DNA from 4 places in the Streptomyces capitiformicae genome. Region 4 is predicted to be linked to each of the others. Evidence: riboswitches for the same ligand, from Rfam matches in the RefSeq annotation. Region 4 holds a riboswitch; each other region holds the start of a gene.

Region 1 (4,204 bases), 2.5 Mb from region 4:
CTCGCCGGAGCGGTGGGACATCATGCACTTGAAGCCGTTGCGCTGGGCCAGCTCGACGGCGTCCAGGGTCTCGGTGAGGGAACCGATCTGGTTCACCTTCACCAGCAGGGCGTTGGCGGCGCCCTCCTCGATACCGCGGGCCAGACGCTCGGGGTTGGTGACGAACAGGTCGTCACCAACGAGCTGCACCTTGTCGCCGAGGCGCTCGGTGATGGTCTTCCAGCCGTCCCAGTCGTCCTCGAACAGCGGGTCCTCGATGGAGACGAGCGGGTAGGCGTCGACGAGCTCGGCGTAGTAGTCCGTCATCTCGGCGGCGGAGCGCTCCTTGCCCTCGAAGACGTACACGCCGTCCTTGTAGAACTCGGAGGCGGCGACGTCGAGCGCCAGGGCGATCTGCTCGCCGGGGGTGTAACCGGCCTCCTTGACGGCCTCGAGGATGAGGTCGAGGGCGGCGCGGTTCGAGTCCAGGTTCGGGGCGAAGCCGCCCTCGTCGCCGAGGCCGGTGTTCAGGCCCTTGCGCTTCAGCACCTTCTTGAGGGTGTGGTAGACCTCGGCGCCCCAGCGCAGGGCCTCGGAGAAGGACTCCGCGCCGATCGGGGCGATCATGAACTCCTGGATGTCCACGTTGGTGTCGGCGTGCGAGCCGCCGTTCAGGATGTTCATCATCGGCACCGGCAGCAGGTGCGCGTTCGGGCCGCCCAGGTAGCGGAAGAGCGGGAGGTCGCTGGCCTCGGAGGCGGCGTGGGCGACGGCGAGGGAGACGCCGAGGATGGCGTTGGCGCCGAGGGAGCCCTTGTTGTCGGTGGCGTCCAGGTCGAACATCGCCTGGTCGATCAGGCGCTGCTCGGTGGCGTCGTAGCCGACGAGCTCCGGGCCGATCTGCTCGATCACCGCGAGGACGGCCTTCTCGACACCCTTGCCGAGGTAGCGGTTGGGGTCGCCGTCACGGAGCTCGATGGCCTCGAAGGCACCCGTGGAGGCGCCGGACGGAACGGCGGCACGACCCGTGCTGCCGTCGTCGAGGCCGACCTCGACCTCGACCGTGGGGTTGCCTCGGGAGTCCAGGATTTCCCGGGCTACGACGACGTCGATGGACGGCACGAGCATCTCCTTCTTGGGATGTGACGCGATGTGACGCTGTTTGCGACTAGAGCCTAACCGCCCCGGGACTGTCGGCAGCCGACCGACCGTCCCGTGGACGAAGAGACCGTACCGATTGTTCCATGCCGGAACAAAGGGGAGGGGGCGGGGAAGTGAACAAGGAGGTGACAGGGGGAGGTGACAGGGGGGAGGTGACAGCAGGGCGGCAGGGAGGTGGCGGCCAAGGAGGGCGGGCAAGAAAAAGCCCGCTCCGGTGCGTACGGGGGGAGTGCGCACCGGAGCGGGGAACCCGTGGGGGACAGGGGGGTTGCCCTCACGAGGTCTTCACTAAGGAGGACACGGATGTGAGCGGACTGTGGTTCAGCTGAGGAGCGGCCTGTTTTTCGGCACAGCCGAACCGGTCGCACAGCCCGCTCACATCCGCCCGGTCGTCAGCTCAGGTGGAGCTGCTGGCCGGGGTAGATGAAGTCGGCGTCGTCGATGATGTCCTGGTTCAGCTCGTAGAGCTTCTCCCAGCCACCTTCGACGTTCTCCTCCTCGGCGATGCCGCTGAGGGTGTCGCCGGAGACGACCTTGTACTCGCCGTCGCCCTTCTTGACCTTCTTGCCGGTCGGGGTCTCGACGGTGGCGCGCTCGGAGGAGCGGGAGGCGCGGGTCTCCTGAGTGCTCTCCTGGGTGCTCTCCTGCGAGGAGCCGGAGTTCGAGCCCGAGTTCGAGTTCGAGGAGCCGCTGTCGGAGGCGGCGGCACCGTCGTAGGAGGCGCTGGACAGGCCCGTGCCGCAGACCGGCCAGGCACCCTTGCCCTGGCCCGCGAGGACCTTCTCGGCTATCTCGATCTGCTGGGCCTTGGTGGCCTGGTCGGCGGTGGCGGCGTACTTCGTACCGCCATAGCCGGCCCAGGTGGAGGCGGCGAACTGCAGACCGCCGTAGTAGCCGTTGCCGGTGTTGATGGACCAGTCGCCGCCGGACTCGCACTGGGCGACCGCGTCCCACTCGGAGGCGGTGGCGGCCGAGGCGCTGCCGGCGACCATCAGCGGAGCGGCGATGGCGGCGGCACCGGTGACGCCGACGACGGCGATGGCACGGGCGGCCTTGCTCGGGCGGCGGTGCTTGCCCTTGCTGGAAAACAGCATGGAGTGATCCCCTCACCGACGCCTGCGAGGTGAGCTGTCGGGTTCGGGCCGGTTGAGTTGCCCGGCCGCGCTCGTTCGCCTTTCGGCTCACATCGCGCGGCTTCACCCCGAGCCGGTTCCGGTCGTGCGACCCCGAAGGGCCTCAACTGCCGGACCCGGCACTTACCTTGGGTCCCCCGCTCCTGCCTACGGCGCTTGACGCGACGACTGTTCCCACGCGGCCGTTGACAGGATTCGGCGTGACGACCGCAGGGGCCCGCTGTGGTGCGAGCGGTCACGACCGTAATCACGTGATTCGCCGAATATCAAAGACGATCAGGGGGTCTGTGATTCATCTCCCACCGAGATCAAAACGGGCATTCGGGGGCGAACCATGACCCGAACTCTCGCTACTTTTCGCCCGTTTCGACACCGACTTCGAGGGTCTGACCGGGAAGGATAAGGTCCGGGTCAGTTCCAACCGTGCCCTCGTTCTCGGCGTACAGCTCACGCCACCCGCCCTGAAGGGCAAGGGAGTCCGCGATGGACGTCAGACTGTCCCCTTCGCGGACGGTGTACGAGGCATGGACGGCGTCGACGGTTTCGCGCGCGGCCTCGCCGCCCCGGGAGGCGTGACGGCCCGAGGGCGAGGACGAGGACGAGGAGGATTCGGTACGGGCGTTGTCGTCGGCGCTCTCGTCAGCGCTCGCACCCCGATGGCGACCGCTGCCGGCGTCATCCGCGGAAGAGCTGTCGGATCCCTGCGAGACATCGCTGCCGGAGTCACCGGATTCGACGGAGTCACCGGATTCGGCGGATTCGCCGGAGTTCTTGGAGTCGTTCGAATCGACGTCGGCCTTGATGGAGCCTTCTGCGGCATCCGGGGAAGAGTCGGACGTTTCGGATGAATTGGACGAGTCGGCGGAGCGGGAGGAATCGGGTGTTTCAGGGGATTCAGCCGACTTCGTCGATTCCGTGGAACTGGATGAATCACCCGAGTTCGACGAATCGTCCGCGACACCGGTGTCCACATCGGCGGTACCGGAGTCGCCGCCGAGGTTGTGGAGCAGCCCGCAGGTGGACCAGACGCCGACGCCCTGGTCGGCGAGGATCTTCTCGGCGACGGCTATTTGCTGTGAACGGCTGGCCTGGTCGGGGCTGGTGGCGTAGTCGAGGCCGCCGTAGCTCTCCCAGTTCTCCTGGGTCATCTGGAGGCCGCCGTAGCGTCCGTTGCCGGTGTCCGCGCTCCAGGAGCCGCCGCTCTCGCACTCCGCCACCTGGTCCCAGGTGGTTCCGCTGGCCGCGCTCGCGCCGGTGGCGCCGAGGAATGGGATGGCGATGGCGGAGCCGGTCACTCCGGCGGCGACGAGGAGGGCCGGAGCCTGACGGGGGCGACGGTGACGACCGGTCCCGGAGAGCATGCGGTTGCCTTTCACACGACAGCAGTGACCTGTGCGAAGGGTGTGGCGGCCCTTCGCACTGATGCGTGAACGTATCGGCAGTCGATCAGTTGTCACAAGTTAATGCAGCGTAGATCACGTGAAGATCACAGACTTGAGAGTCTGTCATGTATCGGCGCCGGGTGGGGTACTGCTACTGGCCGCTTACGAGGTACCACCATCGGCCACCCGAACCGGCTTGAACTCCACCGGAAGGGTGCGCAATCCACGCATAATGAGCCCACCGCGCCACCGCAAATCGGCCGGATTCACCGCGAGTTGCAGGTCGGGGAGGCGGGTGAGGAGCGTGGCCAGCGCGGTCTGTCCTTCGAGGCGGGCAAGAGGTGCGCCGAGGCAGTAGTGGATGCCGTGGCCGTAACCGAGGTGCTGGTTGTCGCGGCGGGAGAGATCGAGGGTGTCAGGGTCGTTGAAGCGGGCCGGGTCGCGATCGGCGGCGGCGAGGACGACGAGGACGGGATCGCCGGGAGCGATGTCCTGGCCGCCGATGGTCAGGGGCTGGGTGGCGAAGCGCCAGGTGGCGAGTTCGACGGG
Region 2 (4,204 bases), 8.7 Mb from region 4:
GCGGCGGGACTCGTTGCGCTCGATGACCGCGTTGGCCGCGGAGAGAATCGTCTGCGTGGAGCGGTAGTTCTGCTCCAGCAGGATCGTCGTCGCGTCCGGGTAGTCCTCCTCGAACTGGAGGATGTTGCGGATCGTCGCACCGCGGAAGGCGTAGATCGACTGGTCGGCGTCACCCACGACGCAGAGCTCGGCGGGCGGTACGTCGTACTCGCTGGGCGGTACGTCCACGGGATGCTCGGAGGTGCCGACCAACTCTCTGACCAGGGCGTACTGGGCGTGGTTGGTGTCCTGGTACTCGTCGACGAGGACGTGGCGGAAGCGACGGCGGTAGTGCTCGGCGACGTCCGGGAAGGCGCGCAGCAGGTTGACCGTCGTCATGATCAGGTCGTCGAAGTCGAGCGCGTTGGCCTCACGGAGGCGGGACTGGTAGAGCGCGTAGGCCTGGGCGAGGGTCTTCTCGAAGCCGTCGGATGCCTGGGCGGCGAAGTCCTCCTCGTCGATCAGCTCGTTCTTGAGGTTCGAGATCTTGGCGCTGAAGGACTTGGGCGGGAAGCGCTTGGGGTCGAGGTCCAGGTCACGGCAGACGAGAGCCATGAGGCGCTTGCTGTCAGCGGCGTCGTAGATCGAGAAGGACGACGTGAAGCCGAGCTTCTTGCTCTCGCGGCGCAGGATGCGGACGCAGGCGCTGTGGAACGTCATCACCCACATCGCGTTGGCGCGCGGGCCGACGAGCTGCTCGACGCGCTCCTTCATCTCGCCCGCGGCCTTGTTGGTGAAGGTGATCGCGAGGATCTGGCCCGGGTGCACGTTCCGCTCGCCGAGCAGATGGGCGATGCGGTGGGTGAGCACACGGGTCTTGCCGGAGCCGGCGCCGGCCACGATGAGCAGCGGGGAGCCGGCGTGCACGACGGCCGCGCGCTGGTTCTCGTTCAGCCCGTCCAGGAGCGCCGCCGGGTCGATGGCGGGGCGGGGCGCGCCGTCGCGGTAGTAGGCGTCCCGGTCCGGCGGCACGTCGAACTTCCCGCCGAACAGATCGTCCGGAACCGGCTCCGGAGCGTGATCGTCCTCGGGCGGTGGCGGGTGCTCCTCCTCGTGGCCGCGGGGGGCCTGGAGGTCCGCCAGGAAGCTGTCGTCAAAGAGGCTGCTCATCGCTCTCCGAGTCTAGGCGCCCCCACTGACAGCGAGGGGCCGCCCCGGGAAGTCGATGCACATCACCCACCGCACCCACCTCACAACGGTAAGCGATCGATCGTAGCGCTTATCGCGTCCGAGAGGCTAAGGTCACGAAAACGTATCGGGCATATCGAACATCAACCTTCACAAGGGCCACATGTGTTGGCTAGCGTTTCGCCGGGCCGTACGACCCAACCGGCGAACGTCGCCGGGCCGCACGGCCTCCGCCGAGTCCGGTACGCCTCTCCTGGCTGCCGGAGCCGGGGACCCACCGACCTCTGGGGTGAATCGACCCGACTGCCATGCGCGGCAAGGGTCGTAGGGCAAACCTTCCGAAGCACGCGCCCGAACCCGACAGCTAACTCGGTAGGCGGATTACGGAAGGAGACGCCGAACCATGGCGCCGCACCGCAAGCCGCGTCCGGCCCGAACACGCGCGGGCATACGCACCCCGGCCCTCGCCACGGCCGCCCTCACCTCAGTGGCCCTGCTCTCCCAGTCGGCCAACGCCGCCCCCTCGGCCGACGACAAGCCGAGCCTGGAGGAGGTCGAGAAGAAGGTAGACGACCTCTACCGTCAGGCGGAGTCGGCGACCGAGAACTACAACTCGGTCAAGGAGAAGACGACCAAGCAGAAGAAGAAGGTCGATGCCCTCCTCGACGATGTCGCCGAGCGCACGGAGAAGCTCAACCAGGCGCGGGAGCAACTGGGTTCGTTCGCGGCCGCCCAGTACCGCACGGGGGCGGCCTCCCCCGACGCGGCGTCGCTGCTCCTGGCGGACAACCCGCAGGACTACTTCGACCAGAACCAGCTGATGGACCGGCTGACGGACCGCCAGAAGGGCGCCGTCGACGACTACATCACGCAGCAGGCCGAAGCGACCGAGCAGCGCCAGAAGGCGACCGAGAGCCTTGAGCAGCTCACCGAGTCGCAGAACACCCTCAAGTCCAGCAAGGCCAAGGTCCAGGCGAAGCTCGCCGAGGCCCGTGAACTGCTGTCGCAGCTGACCGCCGAGGAGAAGGCCCGGCTCGCCGCGATCGAGCAGCGCAAGCAGGAGGAGGCCGACCGCAAGGCGGAGGAGCTGGCGCGTCAGCAGGCGGCGGCCCAGGCGGCCCAGTCTTCCCAGCAGACTCAGGAGGCCCAGCAGGAGACCTCCACCGCCACGGCCCCCGAGACGAACACGTCCACGACCACGACGGTCGAGGACTCGACGTACGCTTCGAAGGCCGCCAAGGCCCTCACCTTCGCCCGCGAGCAGATCGGCAAGCCGTACGTCTGGGGCGCCACCGGCCCCGGCTCCTACGACTGCTCCGGCCTCACCCAGGCCGCCTGGAAGGCCGCCGGCGTCGACCTCCCCCGCACGACCTACGACCAGGTCAACGCGGGCACCACCGTCTCCCTCGCGAACGCGAAGCCCGGCGATCTCATCTTCTTCTACGACAACATCGGCCATGTCGGCCTCTACATCGGCAACGGCATGATGATCCACGCGCCGAAGCCGGGAACGTATGTGCGGGAGGAGTCGGTGTTCTACGACGGGGAGTCGTCGATCCACAGCGTGGTGCGGCCGGCGTAGGTCCGAAAAAGACCTCAGGGCCTCACGTCCAGAGCACCGCGATGAAGATGTTCGCGGTCGTCAGCAGGCCGACCAGGCCGAAGAGCGGCTTCTCCACCGCCTCCTCGTCCCGCTTCACGTACACCAGCCCCAGGATCACGACCAGCAGGGCCAGCTTCACGCCGATCTTGATGTTGTTGACGGGCTGGCCGTCGGCCTGGTTGAGGCCGACGAGGACGGCGCCGGTGACCAGCATGGTGAGGGCGCCGTGGAGCATCGCGGGGACGAAGCGGGCGGTGCCCTGGCCCATCGCCTTCATCTGCGTGAGGAAACCGCCGAGGAGGGCGGCGATGCCGATGATGTGGAGGGCGACGAAGAGGTGGATGAGTACGTCCATGGGCGGAGCCTAATGAGAGGACCGGGTTCCGCCGGGCACCGGGGCAGGCTGCGCAGCGTAAGCAGCACCTCCGATCACGCCCCGACGATCTTGCATATATGCGCTCCATAGCACCACTTCACCCCCGTCCGGCTCGAAATCACCGCATCGGTCATCGCAGAGCGTGAAGTCGGCGACGCCAGGGCTGGATCACGGTCACATACGGTCATGTCACGGTCGGTGCACGCCACTTCCGCACAAAGCGTTACCAGGTGGACACAGCCAGGCTTAGCGTCCTCCACCAGGTGGCCGGCTCCCCACCGCCGCCCGGGCCAGGGGCGGCAGTCGGACACCACCGCCGAGAAGGTCCGGCGGTGTCCCGCTCCCCCCTGTGCGGGCCGCCGCCGGACGCGTAACCGTTCCCCCAGGCGGTCCGTGCGCACCGACGTACGGACGGCGGTCGTACGAGAGGACATGGAGTCCACGTGGCAGCGCACCGCAAGCCCAGACAGCGCTCGCTCGGCGGCCATACGTTCCGCACCGCCGCGACCTTCGCCCTCGCGAGCGCGGCGACGGCGACCGGGTTCGACGGCATCGGGCACGCCGATCCACAGCTCACGCCGGACCAGGTCAAGGCCAAGGTGAACAAGCTGTACGAGGAGGCCGAGGTCTCCACCGAGAAGTACAACGGCGCGAAGGAGAAGGCCGACAAGGCGCAGGAGAACCTGGAGGAGCTCCGCGACCAGGCGGCCCGCCGCACCGACAGGCTCAACTCGGCTCGGGACGAGCTGGGTTCGCTGGCGGCGGCGCAGTACCGGAACGGGGGCATGGATCCCTCGTGGCAACTGGCGCTCTCCGGCGATCCGGACCAGTACCTGGACCGCGCGGCCCTCGCCGAGCGGGTCGGCGGCAGACAGGCGGCGGACGTGGCGAGCGTACGGCAGCAGTTGCAGGAGATCGAACGGCTGCGCGGTGCCGCCCGCGTCGAACTGGGCACGTTCAAGACCCGGCAGACGGAGCTGAAGCGCCACAAGAAGTCCGTCACCACGAAGCTGACCGAGGCGCGACAACTGCTCGACCGGCTCACCACCGGGGACCGG
Region 3 (4,204 bases), 7.4 Mb from region 4:
GGAGTCCAGCTTAAACCGGCGACACCGACCCCTCAGAGCGAAAGATCCCACATCGCCCACTCCAAAGGTACGTACGTCCTGTACATTTTTTACGGTTGCCGATCAGAGGAGGCGTGGCCCATGCCCATGAACCGACCGTCGACCCGCTATGTGCTGCCCGAGTTCACCGAGCGCACCAGTACGGGTCACCGGACGATGGATCCGTACTCGAAGCTGTTGGAAGAACGGATCGTGTTCCTCGGGACGCAGATCGACGACACCTCGGCGAACGATGTGATGGCGCAGTTCATGCACCTCGAGTACCAGTCCCCGGACCGGGACATCTCGCTGTACATCAACTCCCCCGGCGGCTCGTTCAGCGCGATGACGGCGCTTTACGACACGATCCAGTTCGTCACCTGCGATGTAGAGACCATCTGCCTGGGGCAGGCGGGGTCGTCAGCCGCGGTACTGCTGGCGGCGGGCACACCGGGCAAGCGGTTCGTGCTGCCGGGCGCCCGGGTGGTGATCCAGCAGCCGGCGCTGACCGAACCGGTCGAGGGACAGGCGAGCGATCTGGCCATCCAGGCCGAGGAGTTGATGCGCAACCGCCGGAAGCTGGAGGAGATGCTCGTACGGCACACCGGGCAGAGCCACGAGCGGATCAGCGGGGACATCGAGCGGGACAAGATCCTCGACGCGGAGGCCGCGGTGGAGTACGGCCTGGCCGACCGGCTCATCCCGAGCCGCAAGACCTCGCGCACGCTCCCCGGCGCGAGGTGAGCCGCCGATGCTTCCACCCGAGTTGCCGCCGTTGCCCGCTCTCACGCGTGCCGAGGCGGAGCTGATCGACCGTTATCTGGACGTGGTGGACCTGCTGGGCCGGATCAATCCGGCCCGTCCCGGCGACACGTACCGCGGACTGCGGGCCGCGCAGGCCCTCGTCGGCAAGGCGACCGCACTGCGCGACGCGCTCGAACTGATGCACAGGCGGGGGGAGAACGAGGTGCATGCCCCCACCCTCGCGCGGGCGCTACGGGTCCTCGACGGCGAGCGCCGCGCCGCCCGCGTCACCCTGCCGCCCGGAACGGAGAGTTGACCGGCACGCACGGCGCGTGCGACCCGGTGGCCGTCTGAACGGAGGCCGGGTCGTGCGCCGTACTGAAGGGTGTCAGGCCCGGACTTGGGGCGGACCGAGTGGTATCGGCGCAACGACGTACTCGCTCATCCCGCTTCAGGCCCCGTGGAGTTGAGCAACATGCCTGCTTACGGGACGGAATATGGCATTCCGATGCTGGTGCGAGCCTCCTTGCGGGGTGGACATCTTCGCCGAAATCGCCCCGTCCACCCGAATATGCAGGTGGTGAGTAAGGCCACAAATCCCCGATTCCGTTGGGATTTTCGGACTTCCGTGCGTCAAGATCCCTTCCTGACGACAAGCCCCCGCCACAGCGGCGGGGCGATCCGGGTGGACGCCGAGTCCTGCCGCCGCCCGGATGACCGGTCGACAGGATTGCATCGGCAGGAGTGGAGGACCCAAGCACGACGGGTCGCCGGAACGGTCAAGCCATGACCGGGCCGAGCAGCCCTTGGGGTGAAGCCGCGTCAGCGGCCGGGCAACTTCGCCAGCCCGAATCCGACAGGTCATCCTTCACAGGCGGCTGACGAAGGGTTGCGCATGACTGCGCTCAATCGTGTCCCGTCGCTGTTGACCCGGGCCGGTACGGCCTCGGCCCTCACCATCGCCGCCGTCGGCGGCAGCATCGTGGTCCCGGGCGTCGCATCCGACGCCGAGGCCGCCACAGTGGCGTCGAAGGCACTCAAGGTCGCGGCTTCCAAGAAGGGCTCCCCTTACAAGTACGGCGCCAAGGGCCCTCGCAGGTTCGACTGCTCCGGGCTGACGCTCTACGCGTTCAAGAAGGTGGGCAAGAAGCTGCCCCGTACCGCCCAGCAGCAGTACAACAAGACGAAGCACATCTCCGCGAGCAACCGCAAGCTCGGAGACCTCGTGTTCTTCCACTCGGGGTCGAACGTCTACCACGTCGGCATCTACGCGGGGAAGGGAAAGATCTGGCACTCGCCGAAGACCGGTGACGTCGTACGGCTCCAGAAGATCTGGACCAAGAGCGTCTGGTACGGCCGGGTCCGCTAGGCCCAACCGTGGGGGCGGCGGGCAAGCTCCGCCGCCCCGGCGGGCGTAACGCGGGCCGTGCCGGATACCCGTACGCCCATGGCCGACGAACGCCCCCACCCCGCACGCGACGAGCGCTTCGAAGCACGTAACGAGACGCACCTCGAACGCGCCGACCGCAACTTCGCCGAACTGCTGCAGGAGTTGCGGGTCACCCAGACCGGGGTACAGATCCTCTTCGCGTTCCTGCTGACGCTGGCTTTCACCCCGCGCTTCCCGGACCTCGACTCGGTCCAGCGCGCCACATACGTCACCACGCTTCTGCTGGCGGTTCTCGCGGCCGCGCTGTTCACCGCTCCGGCGGCGCTGCACCGCTCGCTGTTCCAGCAGAGCGCCAAGCCCGCCATCGTGCGGGTCTCGTCCCGGCTGGCCGGCGTGGGCCTGGCCGTCCTGATGCCCGCCTTCGCCGGATCGGTACTGCTGGTCGTGGATGTGACCCTCGGCAGGGCGGCCGGTGTCGCCGCCTGCGCCGGCACACTCCTCGTGTGCCTGTTCCTGTGGGGTCTGCTCCCGAAGCTGGTGGGGCGGTCCGGTCGCGACGGCGGCTCGTCAACACCGTCACCGTCACCCGCACGGGCTCGTGGAGAGTCGCCCGTCAGGGCTCCTGCGGACCCCCTGCCCTGATCGGTTGCACGGGGACCGTCCATGGCAGTTCGATCGCCACCGTCTTACCGCCCTCACGCGTGGGTCTGACGCTCAGTCTGCCGCCGCACTCGGCGGTCAGCCAGCGAATGATGACCATGCCCCGGCCGTTGTCCTGCTGGACCCCGGCGGGCAGCCGTTTCGGAAAGCGTGGATGACTGTCGGTGACACCGATGCGCAGTTGCTCGTCCCGGTCCAGGGCGATGTCCACGGTGAACGTGGGTGACTGACCGAGCGTGTGCTGGACGGCGTTGGTGGCGAGTTCGGACACGATCAGGCGCACGGTGTCCGCGATGCCCGTGCCGCTCGGCAGGCCCCATTCGGCGAGCACGGAGGCGACGTAGTTGCGGGCCGCGGACACCGAAGCGGGATCGCTCGGCAGAGTGACGGATGCTTCCTGATGATCTGCCATGGCACGGTCGTCCCTTTCCCACGGGACCGATGTCCGACAGGGAGCGGATGGTTCGAGTACGGTCCCGGACTGGTGCTTCGCGCCAGACTGCCACTACCTGGGCCGTCACGGGTGGCGATCGACCAAGATATGCATATATCTGTCGCTCGAAGCAGTGAACTCTCCGACGACCGACCGTATTCAGGTGGACTCTCGGTCCATCCTCTGTCATCACCCGACCTCCGCGCGCCGGCCTGACCACCCCGCGCCTGGCGGAAGGAGAATCCCATGCAATACGGTCCGGCGGTGCGCCGCCGCAAGCTCGGTGCCGAGTTGCGCGTCCTGCGCACCGGATCCGGGCTCACGAGTATCGAGGCGGCCCGGCTGGTGGGCTGGCACCAGTCCAAGGTGAGCCGGATCGAGACGGGCGCCAGTGGGGTGAAGCCCGCTGACGTACGGAAGCTACTGGACGCGTACGAGGTCGGCGACACCGAATTGCGGGGGCTGCTGCTGGCCTTGGCGGGCTCCGAGGACGGCGGGGGGCGGCACAACTGGTGGCACGCGTATCGCGGGGTGCTGCCGCCGACGTACCGGGACTTCATCAGCCTGGAGTCGCAGGCCAGCGGGATACGGACGCTGGAGACCTCGGTCGTACCAGGGCTCTTGCAGATCCCGGAGTACGCCCGGGCGGTGACGCGGGCCGCGGTGGAGGGGCTGGAAGACGACAAACTCGACACGCTCGTGGAAGTGCGGCTCGCGCGGCAGGACGTACTGCGCGGAAATCCGCCGATGGAGCTCAGCGCCGTGCTCGACGAGGGGGTTTTGCGGCGGGAGGTCGGCGGTCCCGAGATCATGGCCCGCCAGCTGGGGCGTCTGGTCGAGGCGGCGGCCCTTCCTCAGGTGCGACTGCAGGTGCTGCCGTTCACTGCCGGGGCACACATCGGCATCACCGGACCTTTCGTCATTTTCTCATTTAGGAGCACTTCCGATCTGGACGTGGT
Region 4 (4,204 bases):
TTCGGCCGTCATTCCCGGACTCCCGGGAATGCGACCCATCCCAAAACGGGTTGCTTGAAATTTGAAGCAGGGGTTAGAGTCCTGCCGAGGTCGTGCTTCAAATCTGAAGCACTGACTGGCCACGCCACCCGCACCAGGACCGGAGACCCGCATGCCCGAATTCCCCGCTGCCACCCCGCGTGCCCGCGTCCGGGTACCGCTGCGTTTCCACGACGGCTACAGCGTCGACGCCGAACTGGTCACCTTCCATGGCCTCGTCGACGGCCAGGAGCACCTGGCGATCGTCCTCGGCGACCCGGCACCCGGCACGCCCCCGCTGGTCCGACTGCACTCGGAGTGCCTGACCGGCGACGTCCTCGGCTCGGCCCGCTGCGACTGCGGCCCGCAGCTGCGCGAGGCGGTGGAGCGGATCGCCGATCGCGGCGGGGTCCTCCTTTACCTCCGCCAGGAGGGCCGCGGCATCGGCCTCTACAACAAGCTCGACGCGTACGCCCTCCAGGACCAGGGCCTCGACACCTACGAGGCGAACGCGGCGCTCGGGCTGCCCGAGGACGCGCGCGACTACACGGCGGCGGCCCAGATGCTGGACGCCCTCGGTATCGCCGAACTGGACCTGCTCTCCAACAACCCCGACAAGGCCCAGCAACTCCGTGACCTCGGCGTCGGCGTCCAGCAGCGTGTCCCCACCGGCGTCTTCACCACCGCCCACAACGTCCGCTACCTCCGCGCCAAGGTCCTCCAGACCCAGCACACCCTCCTGCTGCCGGAACTGACGGCGGGCTGATTTCATCTGGTCCACTCGGCCCCGGTCGACTGGCCGCCCGCCCGCGCGCCCGTAAACCATGGACCTGTGGGGCAGTCGGAAGGTGTCCAGGGCAGGCACGGCGTACAGGGTGCAGCGGGTGTGAAGGGGCCGGGCAGCCGGCGCTTCTTCTACGCCCGCGCCCTCCTTCGCGCCCTCCCGGCTCTCCTCGTCCTCACGGGCCTCTTCTACGACCGCTTCACCCCACGCGAGTTCACGGCGGTCCCCTTCTTCACCGCCGCCCCCCTCGTGGCCGCCCCGCTGCTCTCGCTCACGGGCACGGTGGTCGCGGGTGTCGCCTCCCTCGCCGGCATCGTCGTCGTCCACCTCCGCTACGGCGACGCGGGTCATGTGGACGCGATCACCGAGATCGCCACGGTGGCCACGGTCGCCGTACTGGCCGTGGTCATCAACAGACTCGTCCACCGCAGCAGCGCCCGCCTCGCCACCGCCCGGGAGATCGCCGAGGCCGCGCAGCGGGCCGTACTGCCGGAGCCGCAGGAGCGGATCGGCGGCTTGGAGATCGCCGCGCGGTACGAGGCGGCGCAGGCCGGGGCGTCGATCGGGGGCGATCTGTACGCCGTACAGGACTCGCCCCACGGCATACGGCTGATCGTGGCCGACGTACGCGGCAAGGGGCTCGGCGCGGTGTCGGCCGTCGCGGTGCTGATCGGCGCGTTCCGGGAGGCGGCCGAACAGGAGTCCACGCTCGAAGCGGTCGCCCAGCGACTGGAACGGGCCCTCACCAGGGAGACCACGCGACGGGAGGCGACCCGCCGGAGCAGGATCGAGGCGATCGAGGCGATCGAGACCTATGAGGCGATCGAGATGTACGAGGGGTTCGCCACAGCCGTACTCGCGGAGTTCCCGCATGGCGCCGGACTCGCCCGCATCGTCAACCGAGGGCATCCGTCCCCCCTGCTGCTGTACGCCGACGGCACCCTGCGCATGCTGGACGCCCCCACCCCCGCACTCCCGCTCGGCATGGGAGAGCTGGGCGCCTGGCCGGACCGAGCCGAGGAGGCCGAGTTCCCCACCGGCGCGACGCTGCTCTTCTACACCGACGGCCTCTCCGAGGCCCGGGACGCGCACGGCGTCTTCTACGAGCCGGCCGAACGCCTCTCCGGGCGCACCTTCCCCGGCCCGCGCGCCGTGTTGACGACCCTCGCGGAGGAGGTACGCGCCCACACCGGCGGCGGCGCGACGGACGACATGGCACTGCTGGCGGTACGCCGCCCGTGACCCTGATGGGCCGACGGCGTCCTCATCTCCTCCACGTCCTTCACGATTCTCCTCACCCAGCGTGTTCACCCGACCCCCTCCGCATAACAACTGACGCTCAGTCAGAACCTTTGTGACGGCTGGGGCAAGGTCAACTCGCCCGTTTTCCGCCCCTCATGACCCGAAAGTCCAGCGCAAAAGCCGGAACGATCATTCGGAACCGCTTGGAATGCGGCCCTCGCGTCTATTAACGTTCGATAACGCAGCGCGGTCGTCCCAGCCGTCACAAGAGGCGGCTCCGTGCTCACGCGCCGAATCCCGTACCTGTACGGGAACCGGGGAACCACCACCCTGGGGTGAATCGCGCGGAAGCCGTCGTGGCAGCACGACAGGTTTACGCGCGTAGGAGACCTTCCTGCTCCGAACCCGTCAGCTAACCCGGTAGGCGAGAAGGAAGGAAAGGAGTACGCCCACGTGGCGTCCAACCGGTCCGCGACCGAAGCCCCGTTCGTGCCGAGCCAACGCAGCGGCGAGACGTTCGCCTACGGCAGCTACAACGCCGAGAACGAGGGCCCCTTCCAGGAGTGGAACCCCACCGAGGAGTCCATTCGTCCCGTTCGCGGCCGGCACCGCGTCGCCAAGCAGCGCCAGCGCGGCGGACTCGCCCGCAGCTCCACGGTTCTCGGCGTCGGTGTCATAGCCGCCGTCGGCGGCGCCGGCATGGCCAGCGCGCAGACCGGCAAGCCCCCGGTGTCCATCTCGTTGCCGGACATGCCGAACGTCGGCTCGGTCTTCGAGGACGAGGCCGACGAGCCGGAGCCCCAGGCCTCCACCTCCCCGCTCAGCAGCGCCGGCCTGATCGCCGCCGACACCGAGCAGGGCACCTCGGACGCCGGCGAGGCACTGCGCGCCCGGATCATGCAGCAGGCCGAGTCGCAGCAGGAGGCGTTCGACAAGGCCGCCGCCGAGGCCGTGCAGACCGCCGCCGCGAAGAAGGCCGCCGAGCAGGCCGCCCAGGAGAAGAAGGAAGCCGAGGCCAGGGAAGCCGCCGAGCGGAAGGAGGCGGAGGAGGCGGCCGCGAAGAAGGCGGAAGAGGAGCGCCTCGCCGCCCTCGCGAAGCAGTACGCGCTTCCGACCTCCTCGTACACCCTCACCTCCTACTTCGGCCAGTCCGGCCCCTACTGGTCCTCCGGGTACCACACCGGCCTCGACTTCGCCGCTCCCACCGGCACCCTGATCAAGGCCGTCCACAGCGGCACGATCACGCAGGCGGGCTGGGACGGCTCGTACGGCTACAAGACCGTCCTCACCCTCGATGACGGCACCGAGATCTGGTACGCCCACCAGTCCTCCATCGGCGTGAGCGTCGGCCAGAAGGTCGCCACCGGCGACGTCATCGGCCGCGTCGGCGCCACCGGCAACGTCACCGGCGCCCACCTCCACATGGAGGTCCACCCCGACGGCTCCGCCACGGGCATCGACCCGGCGGCATGGCTGCGCAGCAAGGGCCTGAGCCTCTGACCCGGCAGACCCGGCAGGGGTAATTGGCAGCTCGGTCCCGGTGACATGCCGCGCCGGCGGCGTGACCGTGGGACTGAGCTGCCAATCGCGCGATCCCGGAATGCGGGCGTCCGGCCCGGCGGTTGACGAGAAGCATGACTTCTCTTCGCAAGCTGGGTACGTCCGACCTCGAGGTCTTCCCGCTCGCCCTCGGCGGCAACGTCTTCGGCTGGACGGCAGACGAGAAAGACTCCTTCGCCGTCCTGGACGCCTACACGGCCGCAGGCGGCAACTTCATCGACACCGCCGACTCCTACTCGGCGTGGGTCGAGGGCAACGAGGGCGGGGAGTCCGAGACGATCATCGGCAAGTGGCTGGCCGCCCGCGGCAACCGCGCCGACGTGGTGATCGCGACCAAGGTGAGCCAGCACCCGCGGTATCGGGGCCTGACCGCCGCCAACATCAAGGCCGCAGCCGACGCCTCCCTCACCCGCCTCGGCACCGACTACATCGACCTCTACTACACGCACTTCGACCAGCCCGAGGTCCCCGTCGAGGAGATCATCACCGCCCTCGACGACCTCGTGAAGGCCGGTAAGGTCCGCGCGACAGCCGCCTCCAACATCACCCCCGAGCGCCTCAAGGCCTCCCTGGACTTCTCGGCCACCGAGGGCCTCGCCC

Evidence for each region. A riboswitch is a leader RNA that binds a small molecule or an ion and turns the genes downstream of it on or off. The one in region 4 is predicted to bind cyclic di-AMP.
Region 1: it holds a riboswitch for cyclic di-AMP, as region 4 does, so the genes downstream of both, CES90_RS35370 (LysM peptidoglycan-binding domain-containing protein) here and CES90_RS46585 (M23 family metallopeptidase) in region 4, are expected to answer to the same signal.
Region 2: it holds a riboswitch for cyclic di-AMP, as region 4 does, so the genes downstream of both, CES90_RS07510 (C40 family peptidase) here and CES90_RS46585 (M23 family metallopeptidase) in region 4, are expected to answer to the same signal.
Region 3: it holds a riboswitch for cyclic di-AMP, as region 4 does, so the genes downstream of both, CES90_RS13520 (C40 family peptidase) here and CES90_RS46585 (M23 family metallopeptidase) in region 4, are expected to answer to the same signal.

The regions. Positions count from the first base shown of each region.
Region 1 covers NZ_CP022161.1:7,890,655-7,894,858, forward strand. The annotation lists gene eno (phosphopyruvate hydratase) at 1-1,101, opposite strand, end outside; gene CES90_RS35370 (LysM peptidoglycan-binding domain-containing protein) at 1,533-2,234, opposite strand; cyclic di-AMP (ydaO/yuaA leader) riboswitch at 2,239-2,438, opposite strand; gene CES90_RS35375 (LysM peptidoglycan-binding domain-containing protein) at 2,624-3,634, opposite strand; gene CES90_RS35380 (cytochrome P450 family protein) at 3,818-4,204, opposite strand, start outside.
Region 2 covers NZ_CP022161.1:1,679,322-1,683,525, forward strand. The annotation lists gene pcrA (DNA helicase PcrA) at 1-1,149, opposite strand, end outside; cyclic di-AMP (ydaO/yuaA leader) riboswitch at 1,389-1,561, shown strand; gene CES90_RS07510 (C40 family peptidase) at 1,571-2,749, shown strand; gene CES90_RS07515 (hypothetical protein) at 2,772-3,125, opposite strand; gene CES90_RS07520 (C40 family peptidase) at 3,590-4,204, shown strand, end outside.
Region 3 covers NZ_CP022161.1:3,047,057-3,051,260, forward strand. The annotation lists gene CES90_RS13510 (ATP-dependent Clp protease proteolytic subunit) at 127-762, shown strand; gene CES90_RS13515 (hypothetical protein) at 770-1,078, shown strand; cyclic di-AMP (ydaO/yuaA leader) riboswitch at 1,484-1,654, shown strand; gene CES90_RS13520 (C40 family peptidase) at 1,658-2,131, shown strand; gene CES90_RS13525 (DUF6328 family protein) at 2,210-2,794, shown strand; gene CES90_RS13530 (ATP-binding protein) at 2,766-3,224, opposite strand; gene CES90_RS13535 (helix-turn-helix domain-containing protein) at 3,492-4,204, shown strand, end outside.
Region 4 covers NZ_CP022161.1:10,405,527-10,409,730, forward strand. The annotation lists gene CES90_RS46575 (GTP cyclohydrolase II) at 152-784, shown strand; gene CES90_RS46580 (PP2C family protein-serine/threonine phosphatase) at 905-2,044, shown strand; cyclic di-AMP (ydaO/yuaA leader) riboswitch at 2,323-2,486, shown strand; gene CES90_RS46585 (M23 family metallopeptidase) at 2,498-3,544, shown strand; gene CES90_RS46590 (aldo/keto reductase) at 3,679-4,204, shown strand, end outside.